Thermococcus gammatolerans EJ3: one gene and its partners. The protein of the gene in region 4 binds, or shares a complex with, the protein of the main gene of each other region. Links are inferred from orthologs where the notes say so. Each region holds a gene or a part of one and is shown on either strand. Other genes may lie near its edges.

Region 1 (5,474 bases), 1.0 Mb from region 4 along the record:
TGAGTTTTGACAACCTTTAAATACGACAAGGGAGAAACCTACCCGGTGGTGTCAATGGTCGAGCGCTCAAAGGTTCGCGTCGTCATAGCGAAGCCCGGTCTTGACGGTCACGACAGGGGGGCCAAGGTCGTCGCGAGGGCCCTGAAGGAGGCAGGATACGAGGTTATCTACACGGGAATCAGGCAGACCCCCGAGCAGATAGTCGAGACGGTCATCCAAGAGGACGCCGCAGTCCTTGGGATAAGCATCCTCTCCGGCGCGCACATGGTTCTGATTCCGAAGATTATCAAGCTCCTCGAGGAGAGGGGCATAAAGCCGAACGAGGACATCGTAATCTTCGCGGGTGGGATAATCCCGCCCGACGACGCCGAGGAGCTGAAGAAGATGGGCGTCGCCGAGGTCTTCGGCCCGGGAACTCCTCTGAAGACCGTGATAGAGTTCGTTGACAGGGCCGTCGAGAACCTCAAGCGCTTCAAGGCTTAACTTTATATTCTCCCCTTGGATAATTTCTCCAGTGATGGAAATGACGCTCGAGTCCCTCATCCAGTCGGCCCTATCGGGTGATAAGAAGGCCATAGCAAGGCTGATAACCCTCGTTGAGAACGACGAGGAAAAAGCCAGAGAGATAATACGGAGGATTTACCCCCACACTGGCAAAGCTTACGTCGTCGGCATAACTGGCCCCCCCGGCTCCGGAAAGTCGACCCTTCTCGACAAGCTAATCAAACTCGCCAGGGACGAGGGGCATAAGGTTGGGGTCATAGCGATAGACCCTACCTCCCCATTCACAGGAGGTGCACTGCTCGGCGACAGGCTGAGGATGCAGAGGCACTCGACCGACCCCGGCGTCTTCATCAGGAGCATGGCGACGCGCGGTTCCCTCGGCGGTCTGGCGAAGGCCACCAACGACGCCGTGAAGGTTCTGGACGCTTCAGGCTACGACCTGATATTCGTCGAGACCGTTGGGGTCGGGCAGATTGAGGTTGACATCGTCAAAACAGCAGATACCGTCGTTCTCGTAACCGTTCCGGGCCTCGGAGATGAGGTTCAGGCCATTAAGGCCGGTTTAATGGAGGTTGCCGACATATTCGCCATCAACAAGGCCGACAGGGAAGGAACGGAGATGGTCTACCTTGAGCTCAAGATGGCCCTGGAGTTCGAGAGGGACAAGTGGAGACAAATCGGCTGGGAGCCCCCGATAGTCGAGACAACAGCTTTTACCCTCAAGGGCGTCAGGCCCCTCTGGGAGGCGATAAAGAGGCACAGGAAGCACATGGAGGAGAGCGGAAGGTTGAGGGAGAGGAGGGCCTTCCGCGCGAGGGAGGAAGTGAAGACGATTATCGCCTCAACCATAGCGAGAAAAGTCGAGGAGAGGCTCGCGAAGGGAGAAGCAAAAGATCTCATCGAGGAGGTTGTTGAGAGGAAGCTCGACCCATATTCGGCCTCTCAAATCGTGATGGAGACGCTTAAGGAGGATCTCTGGAGGTGATCCTATGTTCAAGAAGATAGACCACGTTGGTATAGCCGTTAAGAACCTGGAGGAGGCCATAAAGGTCTGGGAGGGCCTCGGCCTCAAGGTTGAGGAAATCGAGGAAGTGCCTGACCAGAAGGTTAGAACCGCGATAATCCACATCGGCGAGAGCAGGATTGAGCTTTTGGAACCCACGGCCGAGGACTCGCCGATAGCAAAGTTCATAGCCAAGCGCGGCGAGGGGATACATCACATCGCTTTGGGCGTTACGAACATCGAGGAGCACCTCAAGGAGCTGAAGGAGAAGGGTTACAGGCTCATAGATGAGGAGCCGAGGATAGGTGCTGGCGGGGCCAAGATAGCCTTCGTCCATCCGAAGGCCGTAACTGGTGTGCTTCTCGAACTCTGTGAGAGGAAGGAGTGATTTACTGCCCCCTTACCTTTTCTGTTTAGTTTTTGTTAACTAGCCGTTATGTAATTTACCTATTAGTTTCTGTTTTAGTCAGATTGTGTTCATTTGATCATACATTTTGTTATACATTTTCGCAACATTTATATATCTTGGTTGCAAACTGTGAGCCAGTGATGGCAAAATGGGCCCCCTGTTGTACCGAAGACACTCAGGTTTGAGATGGAAACCTCTAGACAACGGGGGGCGAAGTGATGTAGTTGTTCATCCTTCCCAGTTAAGGACTCTTGTGGTAAACAAACTGTCCTCTAACAGACCGGTTCTTCTCATAGGTCGTGACCCTCCTCAGTTAATTGTCCGGAAGCTGGGTGTAAACGACAGCAGGTTGAGGCTGCTTTGGCTGTCGACTGTTGAGCATCTCAACGCCGTAAGTCCGAGGGATCTGTACAAGCTGGAATTTTACGTAACTAAGGATGTGTCCACAAGAAAATCCGATGTAATCTTGGATGGGATCGAGTACCTCATACTGGAATCCGGTCTCGTTCCAACGCTAAAGTTTCTGGCAAAGGTGAACGATATAACTCTCCTCAACGGGTCGAGGCTCCACCTAGTTTTGGGTGATGCCCTGAATGATCGAGAAGTGGCCCTGCTGAGGAGAACCCTCGGTGTCTTTTGAGGTATAAGAATTGTGGTGCGGTGGCCGGGATTTGAACCCGGGTTACCGGCTTGGGAGGCCGGTGTCCTAGACCAGGCTAGACTACCACCGCGCGGGTGTTAGTATTCTTTGCACGTTTAAAAAGTTTACGTGTTCCTGCCCCTCGGCCCACTGAACATCCCTGTTCCTTGAAAGCCGCAATAGGACAGGGAAGGCTTCTTAAACTTTTCGTAAGTCCTATAAACCTCCCCCCGCAGTCTAATCACGAAAAGCTTATATAGGTGAACCGGAAGGCGATGGGTGTGGCGGTCATTCTTGTAAAAAACTGTAAGGGGGCATTTCTCGGTGGCGGGGAAAAAAGAATTTAGTGTGTTTATGCACGAGCTGGTTCCCGAGCACAGGGTTATCAGCGAGGAGGAAAAGGAAGAGCTCCTCAGAAGGTATCGCATTAGACTCTCCCAGCTTCCGCAGATTAAGGCATCTGACCCAGCGGTCGTTGAGCTTGGCGCGAAGCCTGGGGATGTTATAGAGATCAAAAGAAAAAGCCCGACGGCCGGGGTTTACCTATACTACCGGCTGGTCGTGGAAGACTGATTCTGAGGTGGGATCATGAGCGCGAGAGGAGTTACTGTTGTTGATGTCACTCCCGACGATCTCTGGATTGTTATGGAATCCTACTGGAAGGAAAAGGGTCTCGTCAGGCAGCACCTCGATTCTTACAACGCATTCATTGAGCACGGCCTCCAGGAAGTTATAAATGAGTTCGGTGGTGTCAAACCGGACATCCCCAACTTTGAGGTCAAGTTCGGAAAGATACGCCTCGGAGAGCCCATCTTTCAGGAGGCCCAGGGGCAGAGAAGACCCCTGTATCCAATGGACGCCCGCATAAGAAACCTCACCTACTCCGCCCCGCTGTTCCTTGAGCTGATACCCGTTGTAAACGGCATAGAGCAGGAACCAGTTGAAGTCCGCATCGGTGAACTTCCCCTCATGCTGAAGTCCAAGGCCTGCAGGCTCTACGGCCTCAGCGACGAGGAACTCATAGAGCTCGGCGAGGATCCGAAGGATCCGGGAGGATACTTCATAATCAACGGTTCTGAGAGGGTTATCGTCTCTATCGAAGATCTGGCCCCGAACAAAACTCTGGTCGAGAAGGATGAGAGGCAGAAAAAGGTCGTCGCCAAGGTCTTTTCATACAGACATGGGTACAGGGCCCTGATAACAGTTGAGAGCAGAAAAGATGGTATACTGTACGTTTCAATTCCGAACGTTCCCAAGCCGGTTAAGTTCGTCTACGTGATGAGGGCCCTCGGCCTGCTCAGCGATAAGGAGATCGTTGAGGCAATAAGCGAGGATCCGAGGATCCAGCAGGTTCTATTCAACAACCTTGAGGATGCAAGTGACATAAGAACCCAGGAAGAGGCTCTCGACTTCATAGGAAGGCTTTCCCTCCCCGGTCAGCCCAAAGAGTACAGACTCAGGAGGGCCGAGCACATAATAGACAACAACCTCCTCCCGCACATGGGCGTCGAGCCCGAGAACAGGAAGGCCAAGGCTTACTACCTCGGCATGATGGCCCTCAAGGTTCTTGAGCTTTCGCTCGGCCTCCGCGGTGAGGACGACAAGGACCACTACGCCAACAAGAGGCTCAAGCTCGCTGGAGACTTGCTCAAGGATCTCTTCCGCGTCGCCTTCGGCCAGCTCGTCAAGGATATGCAGTACCAGATGACCAAGACCTACCAGAGAAAGGGCGAGCGCTACACCTTCGAGAACATCCAGCGCTTTGTGAGGAACTCCGTTAGGCCGGACGTTCTGAGCGAGAGGATCGAGCACGCCCTCGCAACTGGTTCTTGGCCCGGCGGAAGAACCGGTGTGAGTCAGCTCCTCGACAGGACCAACTACATATCGACCCTCTCCCACCTAAGACGCGTTACCTCCCCGCTCAGCAGGGAGCAGCCTCACTTTGAGGCGAGAGATCTGCACGGAACCCACTGGGGCAGGATATGTCCGACGGAGACTCCGGAAGGTCCAAACTGTGGTCTGGTTAAGAACCTCGCCCTGATGTCCCAGATAACCACTGGGATCCCGGAGGAGGAGGTCAAGGAGTACATCCTCAAACTCGGCGTCGTTCCAATTGAAGAGAGAAGACCTTCACCCGGACTTTATCGTGTTTACCTCAACGGTGTTCTCATCGGAACCATAGAGGACGGAAAAGCCCTTGTTCAGACTATAAGGTCGGATAGAAGGGCGGGGAAGATAAGCGACGTGATCAACGTTGCCCTCTACGAGGAGGGGGACGTTAGGGAGATCTACATCAACAGCGACGACGGTAGAGTTAGGAGGCCCCTCATCATAGTGGAGAACGGCAGGCCAAAGCTCACCCGCGAGCACGTTGAGGCTATAAAGAACGGCACCCTTACCTGGAGCGACCTGATAAGGATGGGCGTCATCGAGTACCTCGATGCGGAGGAAGAGGAGAACGCCTACGTGGCAACCTGGCCCTGGGAGGTCACGGAGGAGCACACACACCTTGAGTTAATGCCTGCCGCAATACTCGGTATTCCCGCTTCGCTCGTTCCCTACCCGGAGCACAACGCGGCCCCGCGTAACACCTACGGCGCGGGTATGGCCAAGCAGAGCCTCGGTCTCGGCTGGGCAAACTTCAGGATTCGCGTTGATACAAGAGGTCACCTCATGCACTACCCGCAGGTTCCGCTCGTCAACTCGCGCATCATGAAGGCCGTTGGTTTCGAGGAGAGGCCTGCCGGTCAGAACTTCGTCGTCGCCGTACTGAGCTATGGCGGTTACAATATGGAGGATGCCATCGTAATAAACAAGGCATCGATCGAGCGCGGTCTCGCGAGATCAACCTTTTTCAGAACGTACGAGGCGGAAGAGAAGAGATACCTGGGCGGTCAGATGGATCGCTTTGAAAAGCC
Region 2 (5,320 bases), 360 kb from region 4 along the record:
CAGCTCCTTGATTCCAGCTTCCTTTACCTCAAGGGTGGCTCTAAGAAAAACATTACCGTCCACGTCACCGTTCCGAAGGACACGAGAATCTACCGGGAGGAGTTTCAGGTTCACTCCTACCCGGCCATTCTTCCCGCGTCGATTGTTGTGTCCCTTTACTCGATCAGTCCCTATCTCCCGCTCCTTGCCTACGCTCTGTTTCTGTCCACGCTCATGGTTTTCTTCTATCGCCTCGCGGGAATTTCTGACGGAGATGTGATCAGGATACGGAAGCGAAGAGGGTTTCTCTCAAAAGTACTGGGGGATGGTTAGTCATGAGGAGGATTGTGATGTTCTTTGTAATGTTCCTCGGTCTGCTCCTGGTTGTGGGCTCGAGCGGAAACTTCAGGGAATATGGGGCCGACAGAATAGTGAAGATGGCCATCGTTGACGGCAACGATTCCTACGTCTCCTACTCCTGCAGCGGTAGTGTTATATATATGAATAAGAGTTCAAGTGTTCAGTTCACGGCTATGACACTGTCCAACTCGATGAACAAAACGATGTCCGTTAGGGTTGAAGGCGACTTTTCCAGTCTACCGGAGGGACTTTCGGGAAGTGTGAACGATTCATGGCACACCCTCGATGTGGGTGAGAGCGTTGTCATCGAAGGCAATTTCTCGGCTGATGATAATGCCATCAGCGGAACCTACACCGTACCCCTAACGGTATACGCGGAATGGGACGGAGGGAGCGCCGAGCTAAAGGAATGCTCAATTACGGTTAGCCTGAACTCCCCGAAATACGTGCTCAGAAAGGGTATCGTTGGGGGTGTCTACAACTACACCTCCGGGGACTACACGATAGTCCTCCAGCTGAATTTCACGAACAACGGGCCGAGCGGTGAGTTCATAATATGGGACAAGATTCCGTCTCATCTCTGCTCCCGTTGTTTAGGAACTTGCCATTGGGCAACGGCTAACGTGACTGTAGAGAGCACGAGTGCGACCGCAGGCACCGTTTTGAGACCACCTACGAACATCTCATGCGGCTGTCATAACATATTCAACTGTTGCGCTGGGGATCTCATTGGATGGAGAGTTCATGTGTCCCACGGTGAAACCGTAACGCTTGAGATGACCCTCAACGTTTCCTTCAAGGTTCCATCGGGATGCGTAGCCAACTTCACCTTAAACCGAGGAGCCCACCTCTGCGGAACCTGTCTCCGCTCAAATAAAATAAGCGTTACCGTTACAGGAGGTTGAGAGAATGAAGGATGTTAAGTTCGATAAAAGATATCTGCTCCTTGCGGGGGTCTCCGTTTCGATAGTCCTCGCAGTTCTTTTTGGGGCCTATTCAAGCGCCGCCTATTCAAAGGCACCAATATCTACGAGCGCCAAATATTCCACCTTATACACTGAAGAGGGTAGTTTCGTACACTTTGGGGTGTTTTCCAACAGTAGCATCTACAAAAGCGGCAGTACGCATGATTACTACCCCTCCAAGATCACGATGTTGATAGGGGGGAACTACACCTTCCGGACTAACCCATCATCCCCCGGAACATACACGGCCACGATGCACCTCGACTACTACGTCTCCAGCGGAAAAAAGAAGGTTTACATATACCGCGAGGAGATCCCGCTTGGGAGTGGATCCTTTGAAGGATCTTTCACTTTACCCTTGACATTCAACATGAGCCTTTTGAGCGAGAAACTCAAGAGGGTCAGGGAAGGAACAGGGCTCTACCGGGCGGAGCAGGAGGTTTACGTCACGGTTGAGGTTAAGCCTGAGGGCAGGGATTCCTTCAGCCAGCGGATTGGGTTGAGCAAAGACTCGGCGAGCATGCTCTACCTAACAGGAACTGAAAAAGATTACAAAAAGGTCACCAGGAGTGTGAGCACGACCACGAACTCACTCTCCTTCGCTGGTTCCGATGTTAGGGTTTCCACAGCCAGAACTCTCTTCCCGGCGATGGCCATCCTCTTTGCCGTACCTCCAATTGGGCTAATCTACTCCAGGAGGGAGAAGAAGACGGAGCCAAAGGCTCTTAAATCGCTTAAAAAATACACGGTTGAAGGAACTCCACCCGGGGGGAAGCGCGTTAAACTGAAGTCCGCCGAGGATCTGGAACGTACCTTTGAGCTGGTGGACAGGCCGATAATTCATTACCGTGACGGCAATATCGACGTCTACGCGATAGCAGATGGCGACACCGTTTATGAGTACTGGGCTTCTTAGCCCGGTACCAACAACTTTAAAAGGGCAAGCGGAAAGCCACCTTAGGAGTTCTAAAAGGGTTAGAGGTGGTTAGAGATGAACCCGTTCCACGAGCTTGAGCCCGGACCGAACGTTCCGGAGGTAGTCTACGCACTCATAGAGATTCCGAAGGGTAGCAGGAACAAGTACGAGCTCGACAAGAAGACCGGCCTGCTTAAGCTTGACCGCGTCCTTTACAGCCCGTTCTTCTACCCGGTGGACTACGGAATAATTCCCCAGACTTGGTACGACGACGGAGACCCGTTCGACATAATGGTCATAATGCGCGAGCCAGTTTACCCGCTCACCATCATCGAGGCTAGGCCGATAGGCATTATGAAGATGGAGGACTCTGGAGATAAAGACTGGAAGGTCTTAGCCGTTCCGGTCGAGGATCCGTACTTCAAGGACTGGAAGGATATCGACGACGTTCCCAAGGCCTTCCTCGACGAGATTGCCCACTTCTTCCAGCGCTACAAGGAGCTCCAGGGGAAGACAACCGTTGTTGAGGGCTGGGGCAACGCCGAGGAGGCCAAGAGGGAAATCCTCCGTGCCATAGAGCTCTACAAGGAGAAGTTCGGAAAGGAGTGAGTTCTCCTTCCAACTTTTTTGGAGGTTCGGCCATGTACAAGTTGCTGAAGGTTAAGGACGTCGTCAGGATCCCGCCCAGGATGTTCACAATGGATCCAAAGGAAGCGGCAAAACTCGTCCTCCGCGGGACATATGAGGGCATCTACGACAGGGACGAGGGCGTTGTATTAGCCGTTCTTGACGTCGAGGAAGTGAGCGAGGGAGTCATTGTTCCGGGGGACGGGGCGACGTACCACGAAGTCGTCTTCAACGTTCTCGTGTGGCAACCGTTCATGCACGAGGTCGTCGAGGGAGAGGTAATTGACGTGGCCCCGTACGGAGCCTTTGTCAGGATCGGACCAATGGACGGCCTCGTCCACATCAGTCAGCTTATGGACGACTACGTCGTGTTCGATGAAAAGAACAAGCAGTTCCTCGGCAAGGAAACCAAGAGGATCCTCAAGCTCGGTGACGAGGTCAGGGCAAGGGTGATAGCGATAAGCGTTAAGAGCCGCGTTATCAGGGAAAACAAGATAGGCCTCACAATGCGTCAGCCTGGCCTCGGAAAGTTCGAGTGGATTGAGAAGGAGAAGAGGAAATCCAAGGAGGCATGAGCATGGTCAAGGAGAGGGCCTGCAGGCACTGCCATTACATAACGACCGAGGACCGCTGTCCCGTCTGTGGAAGCCGGGATCTCAGCGATGAGTGGTTTGACCTCGTCATAATCATAGACCCAGAGAAGAGCAGGATCGCCAAAAAGCTCGGTGTAAAAGTGCCCGGAAAATACGCCATTCGCGTGAGATGACATGTGCGGTGACTTCTACTTTTATCTACCCCCCAGCTTACGGGATAAACTCAAGGAGCCTTTGGGAGAACTGGTTAGGGGTGAGATTCCGGAACCCTACCTCAGAATTCTTCCTCTCCTTAGGAAGGTGCCTTTTCTGATCACCGTTGGCGATGTTGTGACTGAAAACGTAATCAGGTTAGGGATGCACCCGTCGGTGGCGATATACGATCACAGAACAAAGAGAAGGGACTACAACCCCTCAGTTGGCTCGGAGGCGGTCTTTTTAACCGTTAGAAATCCCCCGGGCACGATAACGAAAGCTTTATTAAACGCCGTCAGAAAGGGAGTCGAGATCGCCGGCAGGGGAAGGAGTGTTCATATTAAGGTTAACGGTGAGGAAGACCTCGCGGCGATCCCTGCCGTGCTATACGCTCCCCTCGGCTCGGTCGTCCTCTATGGCCAGCCCGACGAGGGGGTAGTGCTTATAAAGGTAACACCCGAATGCAAGCGCAGGTGTGCGAGTATCTTAGCCAAGATGGAGGTGGTTCGTGATGGAGATTAAGGTGACCGAGATAAGGGAAAACAAGCTCCTGGGAAGAAAGGAGATATACTTCGACATTATCCACGAGGGCGAGCCTACCCCGAGCAGGGAAGCGGTGAAGGGCAAGCTCGCCGCAATGCTCGACCTAGACCCAAACACTATGGTCCTCCAGTACATAAGGAGCTACTTCGGAAGCCACGTTTCCAAGGGCTACGCCAAGGCCTACGAGACGAGGGAGAGGATGCTCTACATTGAGCCCGAGTACATCCTCCTCCGCGATGGCCTCATCCAGAAGGAGGAAGAGTGAGGTGGTGTGAATGGCCAAGAAGAAAAAGACCAGCCAAAAGTGGAAGCTCTACGAGGTTAAGGGAGGAAAGGTCGTCAGGAAGAACAAGTTCTGCCCGCGCTGCGGCCCCGGTGTCTTTATGGCCAACCACAAGGATCGCTGGTCCTGCGGAAGGTGCGGCTACACCGAGTGGAAGAAGTGATTCTCCTTTTCTTTCTCCCCGGCGGTGACGATGCCCATTTATTATGGAATCAAGCTGGAGCTCCATTCGGACGTCTATGAGCCGGCGGAAGACACTTTCCTCCTCGCCGAGACCCTCGAGGTCAGACCGGGGGAGATTGCCCTCGACGTTGGAACCGGAACGGGACTGATAGCTCTCCTGATGGCGAGAAAAGCAAAGTACGTCTTGGGCGTTGACGTGAATCCCAAGGCAGTCGAACTCGCTCGAAGGAACGCTCGACTGAACGGTATAAGCAACGTCGAGTTTCGCCTGAGCGACTTATTTGAGAACGTCTCGGGCAGGTTCGATGTGATAACTTTCAACGCCCCCTATCTTCCAGGCGAGCCCGAGAAAGCTATAGATCTGGCCCTCGTTGGGGGTAAAACCGGGAGGGAGGTAATAGACCGCTTTATAGCTGAAGTGCCTGACCACCTGAACGAGAACGGCCGGGTTTACCTCGTACAGAGCTCGATAACAGGGGTTGAAGAGACAATGAGGGAGTTTGAGAAAGCCGGCCTTAGGGGTGAGGTTATAGCCAGGAGGCACCTCTTCTTTGAGGACATCGTCGTTATCCTCGCAGAAAAGAAAGGATAGCTCAATCGAGCATCGCCAAAATCTTGTCCACCTCGTTTGAGACCTCGATGTCGAAGAGGTGTATCGTCGGCAGGAGCCACCAAA
Region 3 (5,151 bases), 1.0 Mb from region 4 along the record:
GAAGGGGTCAAACCTGCCAACCCGAACATTCCAATAGTCAAGCTCGCCGAGGGGCAGAAGCTTACCTTTAACGCTTACGCCAAGCTCGGTCGCGGCAAGGATCACGCCAAGTGGCAGCCGGGTTTCGTGTATTACAAGTACCTTACCGAGATACATGTAAGCAAAGAAGTCCCCGACTGGGAGGAGCTTAAGGAACTCGCCGAGAGGCGCGGATTACCCGTTGAGGAAAAAAAAGACGAGATAATCATAAAGACCATCAAGGCCTTCTACCTCCCGAGGAAGTTCGAGGCCTACGAGGGCGACAAGATCCGTGAAGAGATAATACCCGGGGCGTTCGTCTTTACCGTGGAAACGAACGGAGAGCTCCCCGTTGAGGAAATCGTGAGCATAGCGCTCAAGATACTCATGAGGAAGAGCGATAGATTTATAAACGAACTCCATAAATTAGCCGACTGACGCGGGGGTTGCCGAGCCTGGTCAAAGGCGGTGGACTCAAGATCCACTCCCGCAGGGGTTCCGGGGTTCAAATCCCCGCCCCCGCATCAGTTTCACGCTCACCCCGTCCGCTGTCGGTTTCCCTGCGAGAGCGTTGAGGAGGTATGTTCATGGTCAAGAGAACTGGTCCGACCGATATCAACCTGAGGAGGCTAATCCGGTACCTCAGAAAGAAGTCGAATGAAGAGGGAGTTAGGATATGGAAGGACATCGCCTGGCGCCTTGAAAGGCCGAGGAGGCAGAGGGCTGAAGTGAACGTTAGCAAGATAAACCGCTATACCAAAGAGGGCGACGTGGTCATCGTTCCGGGAAGCGTCCTCGGTGCAGGAAAGCTTGAGCACAGGGTCACCGTTGCCGCTTGGAAGTTCAGCGAGACCGCTAAGAGGAAAATCCTCGAGGCCGGTGGCGAGGCCATCACCATTGAGGAGCTTATGGAGAGAAATCCGAAGGGTAGTGGAGTAATCATAATGGAGTGATGGGCCATGAGGATTATTAACGCTGAAGGACTCATACTCGGAAGGCTCGCCTCGAAGGTTGCCAAGATGCTCCTCGAGGGCGAAGAGGTCGTTATCGTCAACGCCGAGAAGGCCATAATCACCGGAAACCGCGAGGACATCTTCGCCAAGTACAAGCAGAGGACCGAGCTCAGAACCAGGACCAACCCGAGGAGGGGTCCCTTCTACCCGAAGAGGAGCGACGAGATAGTCAGGAGAACCGTCAGGGGCATGCTCCCCTGGAAGACTGACCGCGGAAGGAAGGCCTTCAAGAGGCTCAAGGTCTACGTCGGCGTTCCCAAGGAGTTCGAGGGCAAGGAGCTCGAGACCATAAGCGAGGCCCACATGTCGAGGCTTGCCACGCCGAAGTACGTCACCGTTGGTGAAGTTGCCAAGTTCCTCGGTGGAAAGTTCTGAGGTGAGAAAGATGAGGGTTATCCAGACTGCTGGTAAGAGAAAGACGGCCATTGCGAGGGCCACCATTAGGGAAGGGAAGGGTCGCGTTAGGATCAACCACAAGCCCGTCGAGATAATCGAGCCCGAGATAGCGCGCTTCACCATCATGGAACCGCTCATCCTCGCTGGAGAGGAGATAGTCAGCAAGGTTGACATCGACGTCAAGGTCGAGGGCGGAGGCTTCATGGGTCAGGCCGAGGCCGCGCGCGTTGCCATCGCCAGGGCTCTCGTTGAGTGGACCAACGACATGAACCTGAAGGAAAAGTTTATGAAGTACGACAGGACTATGCTCGTTGGCGACAGCAGGAGGACCGAGCCCCACAAGCCCAACCGCTCGACCAAGGGTCCGAGGGCTAAGAGGCAGAAGTCCTACCGCTGATGGCTTTCCTTTAACAATTTGAGGTGTGAGAAAATGATAGTCCCCGTCAGGTGCTTCACCTGCGGAAAAGTGCTGGCGGACAAGTACTACGAGTTCAGGAAGAGAGTTGAGGCCGGGGAAGACCCTGGCAAGGTCCTCGATGACCTCGGCGTTGAGAGGTACTGCTGCAGGAGAACTCTCCTCAGCCACGTGGAGCTCATCGACCAGGTAATGGTTTATAAAGTCTACTAAAAACCGCAATTCTTGGGGGGCCGTGGGGTAGCTTGGTCTATCCTCCCGGCTTGGGGTGCCGGAGACCCGGGTTCAAATCCCGGCGGCCCCACCAAAATTTGCAGAGGATGCTTGGAGGGAGGGCAATGTTTAGGTACACCCGCTTTGAAAAGGCCCGTATCATCGGGGCGAGAGCTCTCCAGATTGCGCTCGGTGCTCCGGTCCTAGTGGACGTGCCGGAAGGCTCAACTCCACTTCAGGCCGCGATAATCGAGTTCGAGAAAGGAATAATCCCGATCACAGTAATCAGGCCGAGCTGATGAAAAATGACCATCATAGAGAACGTTATCGGCAGGGTGGCCGTACTCAGGGGCGGCAAGTATTCGGTTGAGGTGGACGTCATAACCAGTTCGGGCTTTGGTCGATTCGCCGCCCCCATCGATGAGGATCCCCACCTTTACATAGCCGAAGCACATAGAGCCGTGAGTGAAGTCGACGAGATAATAGGGCCCGAGCTTATAGGCTTCGATGCCAGTGAGCAGGAGCTCATAGACAGTTACCTGTGGGAAATTGACGGGACTGATGATTTCAGTCACATCGGGGCCAACACTGCCCTGGCCGTTTCAATTGCCGTTGCCAAAGCGGCCGCGAGCGTTAAGAGGCTTCCCCTCTACAGTTATATTGGAGGAACCTTTACAACGGAACTCCCCGTTCCGATCCTCGAGTTTGCGGAGGATGAGCTGTTTGAGTACTACGTGCTTGTTCGCGACATTATGGAGATCACCGATGTTGTGGATGCCGTGAACAAGGTTCTTGGTACAACGGAGGCGATATCCCTAAGAGCGCTATCGGAGGCAACTGAGGAGGCAGGGAAGGAGCTGGGTCTTGAGGTCTCTCTGGGCATAGCTCTGAAATCTGAGATCGAGACTGAAGAGCTATTGAACCTCGTTGAGGATAACAACATTGCCTACGTTAAGCCCGTTGGAAGTGAAGAGCTGTTCCTTGAGCTCATAGCCGGGACACATGGGGTGTTCATCGATGGCGAGCACTTGTTCCGCGAGAGGGGAATCATAGATAGACGTTATTACAACGCCCTCTCCATAAAGCCTATAAACCTCGGCACTCTCACAGACCTCTACAACCTTGTGAACGATGTTAAATCAGAGCGCATAACTCCCATTCTGGCGGAGGCCAGATATGAATCGGCCGACGAGGCCCTTCCCCATCTAGCAGTGGGTCTGAAGTGCCCCGCCATGATCCTGGGGAAGGACTCGGTGGCCAAGATGAACGAACTCAACCGTATTGCCGAAGATCTCGGCGAAAGGGGTAGGTTGATAACGTTTGAGGAATAACCGGAGGTGTGAAGGATGGAGGAATATCTCGTCCCACTTGATCAATACCTCGCGGCTGGTGTCCACATAGGAACCCAGCAGAAGACCCAGGACATGAAGAAGTTCATCTACCGCGTTAGGCAGGACGGCCTCTACGTCCTCGACGTCAGGAAGACTGACGAGAGACTCAGGATAGCGGGCAAGTTCCTGGCTAAGTTCGACCCTGAGAGCATTCTCGCGGTCAGCGTCAGGCTCTACGGGCAAAAACCCGTCAAGAAGTTTGGTGAGGTTACCGGAGCCAGGACTATTCCAGGCCGCTTCCTTCCGGGAACCATGACCAACCCTCAGGTCAAGAACTTCTTTGAGCCGGACGTTATAATAGTCACGGATCCAAGGGCTGACCACCAGGCAATGAAGGAAGCAATTGAAGTTGGCATACCAATAGTTGCCCTGGTTGATACCGAGAATTTCCTCAGCTACGTGGATCTTGCAATTCCGACGAACAACAAGGGCAGAAAAGCTCTCGCGCTTATCTACTGGATCCTTGCCAGGGAGATACTCTACAACCGGAAGGAAATAGAGAGCAGGGAGGACTTCAAGGTTCCCGTTGAGGACTTCGAGATGAGGATTATCAGAACCTGAGGGGAAGGTTTTTAACCCTCCTCCCTTTATTCCCCCTCGCGCGGGGGTGCCCGAGCCTGGCCAAAGGGGCCGGACTTAAGATCCGGTGCCGTAGGGCTTCGCGGGTTCAAATCCCGTCCCCCGCACCAAAGGTTTAAAAATTCCGTGCTGGATGAAAAGTTCGGTTCAGGATCATTGAGGTGGTCGAGATGGCGAGATTCCCAGAGGCTGAGGCAAGAATCTTTAGGAAGCTTATCTGTATGCGTTGCGGCGCCACCAACCCTTGGGGCGCCAAGAAGTGCAGAAAGTGCGGATACAAGGGTCTTAGGCCGAAAGCAAGGGAGCCACGCGGTGGCGGACGCTGACGCTCCGTTTTAAAGTTTTTTGTCCCGGTTTACCCTTTCTTTGGGTTTCCCTTGAGCTTTGAGAGGGTCTCTTCAAGGAAAGCCAATCCCTCTTCGAGAAGCTTTTCACCCTGGGGTGTTAGCTCGTAATATTTCCTTGAGGGTTTGCCACTCAATCCTTCCTGCCATTTCGCCTTTACGTAGCCATCCTTTTCGAGTTTGTACAGAACAACGTACGAACTCACGGTGGCGGGTTCAAATCCAAAGGCCTTTTTTATCTCCTGTTTTAACTCGTACGCGTACATTGGTCTCTCCTTAAGAAGCTTGAGTATGTAGAGCCAGAGGACTTCCTTGGTGACCTTATCCTGTAGCCTTTCCATTGGGCTGGCCATGATCTCACCCAGTTAGTTCATCTTTGATAAATATTTCAAACCGATATAATTTAAAGTTTTGGGCCAGAAAACTATTTTAATCCCGATTCCCTACTTTTGGGTGGTGGTGAGCATGCAGTTCGACATAAACGGAATGATCGGCGACTTGGGGGTTGGGGGGATAACGGGCTTCATAACTGGATACGCCCTCAAAAAGTTCATGAAGATCGTAATGACTATCATCGGGGCCTACATCCTGAGCCTGTTCTGGCTTCAGCAGAAGGGTGTTATAACGATAAACACGGAGAAACTCTTCAACTTGACCGGAAGCGTCACGTCACAGGTGGTTAGTCTCGGGCAGAAGGCTCTCGGGCTCCTTCCAGGAACCGGGGCCTTTGTCGCCGGGTTCTACCTGGGATTTCAGAAGGGATGAAGGGGAAATCAAACCTT
Region 4 (5,395 bases):
TCTATAATCTGCAGGGCGTTTTCAAAGGCATTTGAAGGCAAGTGCGTCTTCAAGGGTGCCGGAAGGGAGGACGTGGACGTAAGAATGCTCGGCAACGGGAGGCCCTTCATCGTCGAAATTAAGAGACCGAAGAGGAGAAGGGTTGACCTTGGAAAGGTAGCGGAAGAGATAAATGCGAGCGGGAAGGTGGAGGTTCTCGATCTGCGCTTCGTCTCGGCGAAGGAGGCCGAGGAAGTTCTCACGAAGAATCACCGAAAGGAATACCTCGCGCTCGTTCTCGTTGAGGAGGGGGTAACCCCTGAGGAGGCTGAGGAAGTGGCGAGGAGGCTAAGTGGCCTTGAGATACACCAGAGAACGCCCTGGCGCGTCAGGAAGGCGAGGGCCGACAAAGTGAGGGTGAAAAGGGTCCACGAGGCCGAGGCGAGGTGGGTTGACGAAAAGCACTTTGAGCTTCGCCTCGTCACCGACGGCGGGCTCTACATCAAGGAACTTGTTTCCGGCGATAAGGGAAGGACGAGGCCGAGCGTTAGCGAGTTGCTCGGGAAGAAGGCGTGGTGCGAGAGGCTCGACGTGCTAAACATACTTGACGAGTAGGGTCATTCCTCTGGGAAATCTTTATATATTTTCTTTGCGGAGTTGACTTGGTGGTAAAAATGCTTCGGAATTGGAAGTTCCTCCCGGCAGTGTTTGTGGCATTGCTCACGACCGCTCTCGTCAGCGGTTCTGCTGTTATAGTTGCTCCGCCAAGAGGGACTGTAACGTATCCGGAGGTTATAGCTGGTGTCGGAAGCGATGGAGCTGGAGGCTTCATTGTCGTTGTTCCCTTCAACATGACCGCCAGTGGAACACCTGTGGTTCCCGGGGCTTGGATTGGTGATTTTTACCCGAACGGCTCGCTTAAGTGGGGTGAATACGTGAAAGGCTTTCCGTTCCGACCCTCACCAAGAGTGCTCCGGGCAACCGCCAACGGCTCAATCCTGCTCGTCGGGCAGAGCGACGCGGGAAACCACACGGACATCTGGGTGATTAAACTCGAGGGGGATGGAAGGCTCCGGTGGTCCAAGGACTACCTGCTCAATGTAAGCCCCGGCTGGATAATGTTCATTGATAATGTTGTGCAGATGGAGGATGAGATACTCATTGCGACTCACGTTGATAGCTTCGGAGGGGATGGGAGAGTCACGGCTCCGGTTGTACTGGCACTTGACGGAAGCGGAAACCCCCTCTGGGCAGGGGCGTACCAAATACCTCATGGTCCAAGGGAACTTTACAGCACGGCGATTGGAAAGGTTAAGGATGGATACTATCTGATACTGCACGATGAGGAAACCTGGTACTACGTGATTCTCGATAAAAACGGAAATCCCCTCGGAACATGGAAAATCATAAGCCCTCTTGAAGGGTTCTTCATAAAGTCGGCTCTTTCAGTGGGCGATACCGTTTATTTCCTCGGGGGCTCCTCCAACGGAACCGTCCTCGGGGCAATAACTGGAAACTCAACCGCATGGGCCAGGCTGTACACCCTGAGTCCTGAGAAAACCTGCACTGAAAAAAGCGGAAACGTCACCCTCTTGAGCTCAGAGACCTCTTCAACCGAGCCCGCACCCGTGTTGACCGTTTCAGAGGGGCATCTCATTTTCCAGCCAGCGATTGTCAAGGCATTCAGGCTGACTTGCAGTGATGGTCTCAATACAACCTATGCACTCATCAAAACTGATAGGATGGGAACAGTTGTAGATAGCTTTACTGTGGTCACAGAAGGAAAAGAGGAGGATACGATACTCCTTGGGAACTTTGGAGAGCCGGAGGGGATAAGCGCAAACGGGGATTCATTCATAGCACTCTGGAGGGAAACGATTTCTTCCGGGCCCATGCTACAGTTCCGGAGCTTTGCCATAGTGTCCAACCTAAAAGCGAAACCCAAAGGCCCGGCCATTGAGGCCTACAGCTTCCAAGTCAAGACAACACCTACTGATGTCAAATTAATACCTGGATCTCCTACTACAAAGAAGAAGCTTATCATAAAAGTTGTTGAGGGTCAGGTAACCGTCAAGAGGGCGAATGGAATACCGGTTAGGGTTATCTCAGTGAAGGATTCCTCCGAGAAAAGCATCTGCGGGCCTGGGATCAGCATTCTCCTTCTGCTTCTCGTCGCACTTTGGAAGCGCAGATGAGTTCTCTTTTCTTTTTCTCCAACTGAAAGATTTATAAAGGGGCCTCTGTAGGTTTTAGTGATTCCCAGGGGGTTAGTCCTAAGTCTAAACGGAGCGAAAAGGTTTCCCCCTCTGAAAAATTGGATCTCTAAGTTGTCCCGCTGGATGATACCTGTATATTGAAGTCGTTAAGAGGTGGTTGGAATGGTTAAGAAGGCGCACAGCTTCAGGAGGAAGACCCGCGGAAAGCTCAGCAAGCACCCGCGGAGAAGGGGCCTTCCCCCTCTCACGAGGTTCCTCCAGGAGTTTGAGGTCGGGCAGAAGGTCCACATTGTCATAGAGCCGAGTTACCACAGGGGAATGCCCGACCCGAGGTTCCACGGAAGGACCGGGACCGTCGTCGGCAAGCGCGGCGACGCCTACATCGTCGAGATAAAGGACGGCGGCAAGGTTAAGACATTCTTCATACACCCGGTCCACCTCAGGCCCCAGAAGGGATGAGCATGATCGGGAGAAAAAAGCTGGAGGAACACTACGTCACGCTGGCAGAAGCCAAAGAACTCCTCGAAAAGCGCAGAGCAGAGGGGATGGAGGAGAATCCCGAGGAGCCCATGTTCTACGAGGCCAGGATCAGCCTTGAACACGCGGAACGCTTTGCCAAACTGAAGCCAGAGCAGGCTAGGGAGCTCAAGGAGAAGCTGATGAACCTCTTCGACTGGATCGACGAGAGAATCGCGGCCAAGCTTGTCGACCTCCTCCCAGAGGACTACTTTGACATCAGGGTTATCTTCGCCAAGGAGGAGCACATGCCCACCAAGGAAGAGGCCGAGGAGATTATCAACCTGATAGACGAGTACAGACCCCTCGAGTAACTCTTCTATTTTTCTTCACAAAGTATAAAAACTTCTGGAGAGTAAATTTCTGGGGGAGAGAAGATGGACTACACAAGACGTCATCCCTATAGGGAAAGCCTCCAGAAAAAGAGGCACAACAAGGAGTATGAGGAGTACGCATACGTGCTCGATTACCTTCCCGAGGGCTACACTGATCTGAAGACAGGCAGGCGAACAGGCAAGCCCGTTGCACAGGTTATAGGGGAGAAAGCTTTCACGCTCCTGGAGGTTACCCCCAAGGTAGATTTAATGCTCTATGAGAGGGTCTTCATAGGCAAAGGAAACCGCGACAAGGTTCTCATGATAAACAGGAAGATAAGCTACGACGATCTGACCGCGACGGCCAAGGCCGAGCTTCCGTACGTCGTTAAGGAGATCGTCAAAAACAATGAGAACAGATTTGTAAAGTTCTTCAACATCGCCCCCCCAATAACCAACAGACTCCACAGCCTTGAACTACTGCCAGGCATAGGAAAAAAGCTGATGTGGGAGATCCTCGAAGAGAGAAGAAAAGAACCGTTCAAGAGCTTTGAGGACCTCAAATCGAGGGTTAAGGGCCTTCACGACCCCTGCGAGATGATCGCCAAGAGAGTGATTGACGAACTCCAGGGGAAGGACAGGTACAGGCTCTTCGTGGGATCAAGGAGGCTCTTCAGAGAATGAGGGATCGTCTCTTCTCCATTATTTATAAATACAACCTTCGCCCGAACAGAACCCTCGGCCAAAACTTTCTGATAGTGCCCGATATCATTGAAAGAAACGTTAAACGGGCGGAACTTAGCGAAAAAGATACAGTTCTCGAAATAGGGCCCGGTCTGGGTGTTCTAACGGACGAGCTCTCCAAAAAGGCCGGAAAGGTGTACGCGATAGAAGCCGACAGCAGAATGATCGAAATCCTCCAGAGGGAGTACTCCTGGCCGAATGTGGAACTCATCAAGGGCGACGCCGTCAAAGTCGAGTGGCCCGAATTCAACAAGATGGTCTCCAACCTCCCATACCAGATTTCCTCACCCGTTACGTTCAAGCTTCTGAAGCACGAGTTCGAGCGGGCCGTCCTGATTTATCAGCTGGAGTTTGCCGAGAGGATGATTGCGAAACCGGGCGACCGAAACTACTCCCGCCTCTCTCTGATGGTTCAGGCGAAGGCCAACGTCGAGCTCGTTGAAAGGATCGGCAGAGGTGCGTTCTGGCCCAGACCAAAGGTCGATTCCGCGGTTGTTGTTCTCGAGCCCAAACCGGAGAAGGAGAGGATAGAACTGAACGAAAACCTCGTTAAGGCCCTCTTTCAGCACAGGAGAAGCACCGTTGCATCCGCCCTCAAAAAGTCCGCCCATATGCTCGGGACCGACAAAAAATCTATCAAGGACTACCTCTCCTCGCTCCCCCACGCGGAAAAGCGTGTCTTCCAGCTCTCTCCAGAGGAGGTCCTTGACATTGAGGTTTACCTTCGAGACAACGGCCTGCTTTCTCAAAAACCGGAGAAAGGTTTAAATTGAATTCATTGAAGAACTTCCGGTGATGTTCATGATCGAAGTCGGCGAATACAAGGTTAAGGAAGGCCTCTACTACACGAAAGACCACGAGTGGGCCAAGGTTCTTGACGACGGAACCGTTCTGGTTGGTATAACGGACTACGCCCAGAAGGAACTCGGCGACCTCGCCTACGTCGAGCTTCCCGAGGTCGGTAAGGAGGTCAACAAGGGCGACGTCCTCTGTGAGATAGAGAGCGTCAAAGCTGTCAGCGAGGTCTACGCCCCGGTCAGCGGAGAGGTCATTGAGGTTAACGAGGCCCTTGAAGACAGCCCCGAGCTCCTCAACGAGGACCCCTACGAGAACTGGATTGCCAAGCTCAAGCCGAGCAACCTCGATGAGGAGCTCAAGGAGCTCATGGACGCTGAGGCCTACGCGAAGTACCTGGAGAGCCTCTGAGCTTCCAACTTTTCTTCCTCCTTTCGGAATCCTTAAGTATCTAAAGAGCCCACAAACTTTGGTGGTTTCCATGAAGGTTCTGAAGGAATGGGACGTTAAGGTGAAGCTTGTAAGGACAAAGAGGGGAGCGATTCTCCACATGATTGAGCTTGAACCCGGGCATTTCTACCTCGAACAGAACCCCCTCAAGGACTCCAAGTACGGCGTCGCCTACAGGAAGATAAAGGAGCACTTCCCCGAGTTCTACATGTTCTGGGAGATTAAGAACAACCGCTACACCGGAAAGCTCCTCGCCGGGGCGTTTTTAGAAAAGCAGGAGATAGATGACTTCATAACGCTGTTAGCACAAAGCGAGGACTTCAAGAAGTTCGAGGAAATCCTTGAGGAAATTGAGGAGCTTGAAGAGGAGTGAGCTCAGCC
Region 5 (5,464 bases), 110 kb from region 4 along the record:
TCGGGTGAGAAGAGGATAGAGGTTCGCGTCGCCTACCCACAGCTCAGGAGAATCCAGCCGGGGGACAAGCTCATCTTCAACGACTCGATTCCGGCAGTTGTTACAGAAGTCAAGCGCTACGAGACATTTAGGCAGGTTCTGCGCGAGGAACCCATAAAGAAAATCTTTCCCGACGAGCCGAGTTTTGAGAGAGCCGTAAAGCGGTTCCACAACCTCTACCCCAAGTGGAAGGAGAACCGCTACGGCGTGATAGCCATAAAGTTCAAGCTCGTCGGTGAGGAAAGATGAAGCACCTCGAATTCGACGGAAGATACGCGGAGGCGATACTGAAGGGGAAGAAGAGGGCAACCGTCAGGCTGGGCAGAAGGCCCAACCTCAGGGAAGGCGATACCGTTCTAATCCACGCAGGTGGCTACGCCCTCGGAAAGGCCGTAATAGAGAGGGTCGAAAGTAAGACCGTGAAGGAGCTCACCGATGAGGATGCCTTCCTCGACGGCTTTTCCAGCAGGGAGGAGCTGATTGAAGCCCTGAAGGAGCACTACAAGTACGTAAACGACGACTCCAAGGCCCACGTGGTAGTATTTCGCCTTGTGGAGAAGTTTGACAAACCCGTGATGAGCTCCGACTACGCCTACGAGGGCAACCTGCCGGTTGAGATAGCGGAGAAGGCTTTGAAGTACCTCGACCTGCCCGAGGAGGATAGAAAACTGATAGAGCTCTTCCTCAAGACCGGGAGCCTGAGGAAAGCGGCCTACAGACTTGGCGGTCTCAACAAGCGCTACTTGATAAGGGACGCACTTAGAAGGGCCTACGAAGAGCTGAAAAAGAAGGGAATCATGGGGTCGAAGGTTTAAAGGGACAGCCTCTTCCCGATGAGCCTCAGCAGTTCCCCGAGGGCCACACCGAGGGCCTCTTTGCTCCTGTACGGGTGGAGGACGTCCTCGGTGAAGTTTGCTCTGAGCACTTCAACGGCTTCCTCTATCGTGAACGCTCCCTCCAGCCATGCGTACGCTATTATTGCCTCCGCTATGTCACCCTTTCCGTGTTTGTCAGTCCTCGGCGGGACGAGGTGCCTCAGCTTCGCCCGTTCTATCGCGATGGCCAGTGATGAGTTCGGAACCCTTCCCCCCGTTGGCCGGCCCGTAAACTCACTCAGTGCGAGGGAGTAGATGAAGTTGATGAGGGAATCGCCGAGGGTCGAAAGGCCTTTGTCCTTGAAATCACGAACGTACTTCATTTGGATCACCCGAAGAAAGCTTGCATGTGCCAGAGGCCGACATAGTAGGTCGAAATCAGCAGGATAAGAGCTATGATCGAGAATATCACGCGGTTCATCTTCTCTCCAAGCACGGTCCAAGCCGGCACTGCCGGAAGGAGGAGTCTCGGTGTACTTATGGAGGGAACCCCTGTAACGAGATACTGGAGAATCACGAAGGGAGCCGAAAAGAGAAACTCTTTGACCCGCTTCTCCTTTAGCAGGATGAGGAGTCCGGCCGTGTAGGTGAGGAGAAATGCCCATGAATGAACAACCCAGTGTATGCCCCTGAGGTGGAAGTCCCTTATCCTCCAGGGCTGGTTAGTGAACCAGCTGTCCATCATCCATTTTATCTGGGCTACCGGCCCCCTCATCTTTGCATCCCACTGCTTTTCGATGTCAAAATAAACCCAGGGACTGCCACCGACTGAATTGAAAAAGAGCAGGAGGACAAGACCAAAGGCTGAAAACGGGATGAGAAACCTGATCCTCTTCCCATCCAGCAGGAAAGCGAAGATCAGAAGGCCCATTGTATACTTGGCGAGAACAGCAAGCCCGAGGAAAATCCCCGATAACTCCGGTCTCTTCTCCCTGAGATCATAGGCCAAAAGGGCGAGGGAGAGTGCCATTGCCTCGCTGTACGGTGCGGTGGTGAAGAGGACGTAGGCAGGGTTCAGGGCCAGGAAGAGGGCGGGCTTGAGGCCCCATCTCCTGAAGACGATGAGGGGCGGGACTACGCTCAGCAGGTTTACGATAATGAACGCCGCAAGCCACGTTTCTATACCCAATAGGGAAAGAAGCCTTATCGTGGCGGGAAAAAGGGGGCCAAACGCCAGCTCATGTATGTCATAGTAACCTTCATCCGCTATTTTTATGAAATGCTCCCCGTCCCACCTCATACAGAACTTTTCGATCTCAAAGTCAGCACCAGCCAACAGCACGAGCTTGGAGACTACTATTGCCACGATGAGTATGATGAACTTTTTTTGGCTGTCGCTTAACTTTACCCTCATAAAGAGGACAAGAGGAAAACTCTTTAAAAGGTTATCCCTCAATCGCGGATTTCCACGCCTCAAGTACCGCCCTCGCCCGGTCAAAGACCCTCTGAGCGGCCTTTTCAAGTGCCTCCTCCGGGCTCTCCTTTCCGTCGGTCACGATCTTGAAGCGCGGCTTTCTGGCCATGAGAATCGGATGGTCGATTGAGTAGGCCGCGAACTTGACGTGCTTGTCCTCGTGGAGTGTTTCAACCAGAAGGTTCGCGAACGTGTGGTCTTCCCCTTCAAGGTAGAACTCGAAGGTGTTACCTTCCCTCTTGATGACCTCAATCCTCATCAGCATCACCCCTGAGACGCTTTAATACCTCCTCCAGAGCCTGCTCCTTGTTCTTCACGAGTTCGTATTTAAACTTATCCTCTTTCCACTCGGCCAAGCCGAGATCAACGAGAAGCTCCAGAACTTCCTGGGGATCCATATCGAACGCTACCGAGACCGGAAGGACGACTTCCCTGATCTGTCTTGTCGTCTGAAGTGCTATCTCCGACAGCGTGAGACCCAGCCTGCGCACGAGCTCGACAATCTCGTCCCAGGGTAGGGAGGTCACCAGTTCGCCTTTGGCCTCATCCACTTCCGCCCTCTCTCCCAGCAGCTCGAGGGTTTTAAGTATAATCGGGAGGGACACGCTCGTTCCCGCCTCTCGGAATACGTCGTCGGGGGAGTAGTGGTAGAGGCCGCGCCTGTCCGGGTAGAGCTTTGCCCTCACCCTGTTGTGTATGGCCCTGATTTTGGCTATTGCCTCCCGTATCTCCTCCTTTGTGCCCTGGACGTTCACCTTTATGGAGTCGAGCTTGCCGTGGACGTATATGAACGCCGGAAGTGAGAGCCTCTGGAGTTCTTTCATGAACTCCTCCTTCTCCCTGTCGTCGCGCACGTGTATCGTGATGACGCGCTTTGCCCTCATTCAGATCACCATCTTGCGGTAGAGAGTTGAAAGCTTTCTCGTCTCGACGTTGCCGCACTTGGGACATATGAGCTTGTCCCCGCGCCGTATGAGCGGCGTCCTGCAGCGCGAGCAGAAGGCGTAAACCACACCAAGGTCGGGGGCCCGGGTAGTGAGCTGGATCGGGCTCTTCTCGTTTGAGATGACCCTCGCCCGAACTATATCACCAACTTTGAACTCCCTGCTCATATCCTCAACGAAGCCGTTCTTTACCTGGGAAACGTGTATACCCGCGAGCTTGGACGTCGCTATCTCCCTGCTCCCCTTCCCCTCGATTCTAAGGAGCTGGACTATAACTACCTGGGGTTTTACCTCCAAAACCTGAGCTAGGACAGTGTCCCCCACCTCTGGAAGCGGTGGCGTGTCGGTCACCGGTTCAACGCTTATCTCCATTTTCTCCCTGTTTATCTTGACCCTCCCGGCCCGAGTTGCGATGAGGTTTCCGTTCTCCTCTTTAACACCCTCGCCGGGCAGGTACTCCTCGATTACACCCAGATAATCCCCCGGGAGAACAAGCTCTCCTTCTTTGGCCGGTTTTTTAGCCTCCATTCCCCCACCTCCGTTGGAATTCCCCCAAAGATCTTTTAAGTCTTTGCCAGCCCGATAACCTTAAATCGTTCCCTGCCAATTAGAGACCATGTTTGGATCCTACGAGCTGAAAACCCAGTTCATAAAGGTTCCCGGGACAAAGATTCACCTGCTTGAGGAGGGCGAGTTCGTAAGGTACCGCAGGGGTGATGTCACGAGGACGATCAAAAAAAGCTCTGGTGGTAGAATAATCCTTCTCCCCGCCCCCGCCGTCGGTTATGGGGTTGGTCTTCTCATGATCAGGCTTAAGAGCCCACTCGTCGTCCCCCCTGGAGAAAAGGTAGAGGGCTACGTCAGTGCCCCCGTTGAGCTCGACGTTCTTGTGGGGGGGCTCTCAATAGACAGGTTCTCCCTTACCCGGGAAAAGTATGCCCTCTACGGCACGATAGAGGCCGGCGCCATAGCCCGTTACTGGGTCTCGGAGTTTTCAGAAAAAGAACCCGAAAGCGTTTGTGTTGTTAAGCTGAGCGTCGTAAACGCTTCCACAGAGTGGAAGGCCATTGACAAGGTGGTGTTTCCCATAAAAGGCAGCACCATGTACTACAGGGAGGGAAGGGCATACTATCCCCTCATCACGGTCAAACTCGGCAACGGTTTCCCAGAGATAAACAACACCGGTATGGCACCTGAGGACGACCTCGTAAGGGTTGGAAGCGTCAAGACACTCCCCAATTTTATCATGAGGTGGTGACCGTGTTTTCGAACCTCAGCAACGCGACCAACATAACGATAAGCCTCGGTCCGACGAAGATAACGATAGGCCTCTGGTCGGTCTTCGAGGCGGCACTGATACTCCTCTTGGGCTTTGTTGTTGCGAGGCTCCTGAGGCACCACATAGTTGAGCTCTCCTCCAGCGTGAAGCACGTGTGGATAATCAACGAGGACACCGCCAAGACCGTCCACAACATGGTGGTTCTCATAGCTCTCTTCTACGCCCTTAAGGTGCTCGGGTTGCTCGACTACAAGGTTGGCGGGTCCTCTGTCAGCGAGATCCTGAGCGCTCTCGTGGTCTTCTATTCTGTCTACGTTCTGGCCAAGAAGTCCAAGGATTACCTCATCATGCACGCGGCACCCTCCGAGCTTCCAGAGGTTCAGATAAAGGCCAAGATCCTCTACTACACCCTCATAACGATAGCGTTCTTCATAGCCCTCAACATAGCCGGACTCACCGGAAGGCTCACCACGATAATCGCGGCCGCTGGCATAACGGGTATCGTCCTCGGTTTTGCCTCCCAGACGGTCATAGCGAACTTCATCTCCGGTCTCTTTCTTTACTCCGACAAACCCCTTGAGATAGGCCAGGCGATACGGCTTGAGGTAGAGGGCAACGTTGTCGAGGGTGTCGTCGAGGACATAAGGATACTCTCCACCCGGATAAGGCAGTGGGACGGAACCCTCGTGAGGGTTCCAAACGAGAAGCTGTTCAACAGCAACATAATAAACCTCCAGAAGTTCCCGGTCAGGAGGGTGGACATCGTCGTCGGAATCGCGTACAAGGAGGACACCTCGAGGGCAATAGATGTCATCAGGCGGACTCTGGATGAGATGCCGCTCGTACTGGCCGAGCCGGAGCCCTGGATTTACGTTACCGAGCTGGGGGACAGCAGCGTGAACCTCTCCGTCAG

The links.
Region 1: TGAM_RS04620 (region 4) and TGAM_RS09760 share a complex: the UniProt entries of both Methanocaldococcus jannaschii proteins name them as parts of the RNA polymerase complex. The link is inferred for Thermococcus gammatolerans EJ3 from one-to-one orthologs.
Region 2: TGAM_RS04620 (region 4) and TGAM_RS02550 share a complex: the UniProt entries of both Methanocaldococcus jannaschii proteins name them as parts of the RNA polymerase complex. The link is inferred for Thermococcus gammatolerans EJ3 from one-to-one orthologs.
Region 3: TGAM_RS04620 (region 4) and TGAM_RS09955 share a complex: the UniProt entries of both Methanocaldococcus jannaschii proteins name them as parts of the RNA polymerase complex. The link is inferred for Thermococcus gammatolerans EJ3 from one-to-one orthologs.
Region 5: TGAM_RS04620 (region 4) and TGAM_RS05105 share a complex: the UniProt entries of both Methanocaldococcus jannaschii proteins name them as parts of the RNA polymerase complex. The link is inferred for Thermococcus gammatolerans EJ3 from one-to-one orthologs.

What each region holds. Positions count from the first base shown.
Region 1 is NC_012804.1:1,850,784-1,856,257, reverse strand. Bases 1,529-4,504 are described here. They hold TGAM_RS09760 (DNA-directed RNA polymerase subunit H), read left to right. Parts: upstream 1,529-2,880; coding sequence 2,881-3,129; downstream 3,130-4,504. Other genes in these bases: TGAM_RS09755 (DNA-directed RNA polymerase subunit B), read left to right, coding at 3,145-4,504; TGAM_RS09770 (DUF835 domain-containing protein), read left to right, coding at 2,065-2,556; mce (methylmalonyl-CoA epimerase), read left to right, coding at 1,529-1,895. Outside these bases: TGAM_RS09785 (cobalamin B12-binding domain-containing protein), read left to right, coding at 55-483; methylmalonyl Co-A mutase-associated GTPase MeaB, read left to right, coding at 524-1,489; more of mce, read left to right, coding at 1,494-1,528; more of TGAM_RS09755, read left to right, coding at 4,505-5,474. UniProt on the Methanocaldococcus jannaschii protein: DNA-dependent RNA polymerase (RNAP) catalyzes the transcription of DNA into RNA using the four ribonucleoside triphosphates as substrates.
Region 2 is NC_012804.1:479,733-485,052, forward strand. The notes cover bases 1,820-4,641. They hold TGAM_RS02550 (DNA-directed RNA polymerase), read left to right. Parts: upstream 1,820-2,861; coding sequence 2,862-3,422; downstream 3,423-4,641. Other genes in these bases: TGAM_RS02540 (hypothetical protein), read left to right, coding at 1,820-2,220; TGAM_RS02545 (inorganic diphosphatase), read left to right, coding at 2,296-2,829; spt4 (transcription elongation factor subunit Spt4), read left to right, coding at 3,425-3,613; TGAM_RS02560 (GTP-dependent dephospho-CoA kinase), read left to right, coding at 3,615-4,157; TGAM_RS02565 (30S ribosomal protein S24e), read left to right, coding at 4,147-4,443. Also shown: TGAM_RS02530 (signal peptidase I), read left to right, coding at 1-312; TGAM_RS02535 (COG1361 family protein), read left to right, coding at 315-1,244; more of TGAM_RS02540, read left to right, coding at 1,249-1,819; TGAM_RS02575 (HemK2/MTQ2 family protein methyltransferase), read left to right, coding at 4,655-5,236; TGAM_RS02580 (TIGR00703 family protein), read right to left, coding at 5,238-5,320. UniProt on the Methanocaldococcus jannaschii protein: DNA-dependent RNA polymerase (RNAP) catalyzes the transcription of DNA into RNA using the four ribonucleoside triphosphates as substrates.
Region 3 is NC_012804.1:1,879,706-1,884,856, reverse strand. What follows is about bases 1,115-3,767. They hold TGAM_RS09955 (DNA-directed RNA polymerase subunit K), read left to right. Parts: upstream 1,115-2,180; coding sequence 2,181-2,354; downstream 2,355-3,767. Other genes in these bases: rpsB (30S ribosomal protein S2), read left to right, coding at 3,402-3,767; TGAM_RS09950 (hypothetical protein), read left to right, coding at 2,361-3,386; TGAM_RS09965 (DNA-directed RNA polymerase subunit N), read left to right, coding at 1,858-2,055; TGAM_RS09970 (30S ribosomal protein S9), read left to right, coding at 1,417-1,824; rplM (50S ribosomal protein L13), read left to right, coding at 1,115-1,406. Outside these bases: TGAM_RS09990 (DNA-directed RNA polymerase subunit D), read left to right, coding at 1-456; TGAM_RS09980 (50S ribosomal protein L18e), read left to right, coding at 606-971; more of rplM, read left to right, coding at 978-1,114; more of rpsB, read left to right, coding at 3,768-4,007; TGAM_RS09935 (50S ribosomal protein L40e), read left to right, coding at 4,196-4,351; TGAM_RS09930 (PadR family transcriptional regulator), read right to left, coding at 4,381-4,722; TGAM_RS09925 (FUN14 domain-containing protein), read left to right, coding at 4,835-5,134; TGAM_RS09920 (metallophosphoesterase family protein), read right to left, coding at 5,143-5,151. UniProt on the Methanocaldococcus jannaschii protein: DNA-dependent RNA polymerase (RNAP) catalyzes the transcription of DNA into RNA using the four ribonucleoside triphosphates as substrates.
Region 4 is NC_012804.1:838,533-843,927, reverse strand. What follows is about bases 1,444-4,340. They hold TGAM_RS04620 (RNA polymerase Rpb4 family protein), read left to right. Parts: upstream 1,444-2,656; coding sequence 2,657-3,025; downstream 3,026-4,340. Other genes in these bases: rsmA (16S rRNA (adenine(1518)-N(6)/adenine(1519)-N(6))-dimethyltransferase RsmA), read left to right, coding at 3,706-4,340; TGAM_RS04615 (DUF655 domain-containing protein), read left to right, coding at 3,089-3,709; TGAM_RS04625 (50S ribosomal protein L21e), read left to right, coding at 2,358-2,654; TGAM_RS04630 (CGP-CTERM sorting domain-containing protein), read left to right, coding at 1,444-2,174. In the rest of the region: TGAM_RS04635 (tRNA pseudouridine(54/55) synthase Pus10), read left to right, coding at 1-594; more of TGAM_RS04630, read left to right, coding at 654-1,443; more of rsmA, read left to right, coding at 4,341-4,542; glycine cleavage system protein GcvH, read left to right, coding at 4,571-4,975; TGAM_RS04600 (DUF7132 family protein), read left to right, coding at 5,046-5,387. UniProt on the Methanocaldococcus jannaschii protein: DNA-dependent RNA polymerase (RNAP) catalyzes the transcription of DNA into RNA using the four ribonucleoside triphosphates as substrates. This subunit is less well bound than the others.
Region 5 is NC_012804.1:951,757-957,220, forward strand. What follows is about bases 944-3,909. They hold TGAM_RS05105 (DNA-directed RNA polymerase subunit L), read right to left. Parts: upstream 2,588-3,909; coding sequence 2,300-2,587; downstream 944-2,299. Other genes in these bases: TGAM_RS05095 (ribonuclease III family protein), read right to left, coding at 944-1,237; TGAM_RS05100 (mannosyltransferase family protein), read right to left, coding at 1,243-2,268; TGAM_RS05110 (DUF2067 family protein), read right to left, coding at 2,577-3,212; TGAM_RS05115 (exosome complex RNA-binding protein Csl4), read right to left, coding at 3,213-3,800; TGAM_RS05120 (DUF432 domain-containing protein), read left to right, coding at 3,889-3,909. Also shown: TGAM_RS05085 (ASCH domain-containing protein), read left to right, coding at 1-288; TGAM_RS05090 (ASCH domain-containing protein), read left to right, coding at 285-854; more of TGAM_RS05095, read right to left, coding at 851-943; more of TGAM_RS05120, read left to right, coding at 3,910-4,530; TGAM_RS05125 (mechanosensitive ion channel family protein), read left to right, coding at 4,533-5,464. UniProt on the Methanocaldococcus jannaschii protein: DNA-dependent RNA polymerase (RNAP) catalyzes the transcription of DNA into RNA using the four ribonucleoside triphosphates as substrates.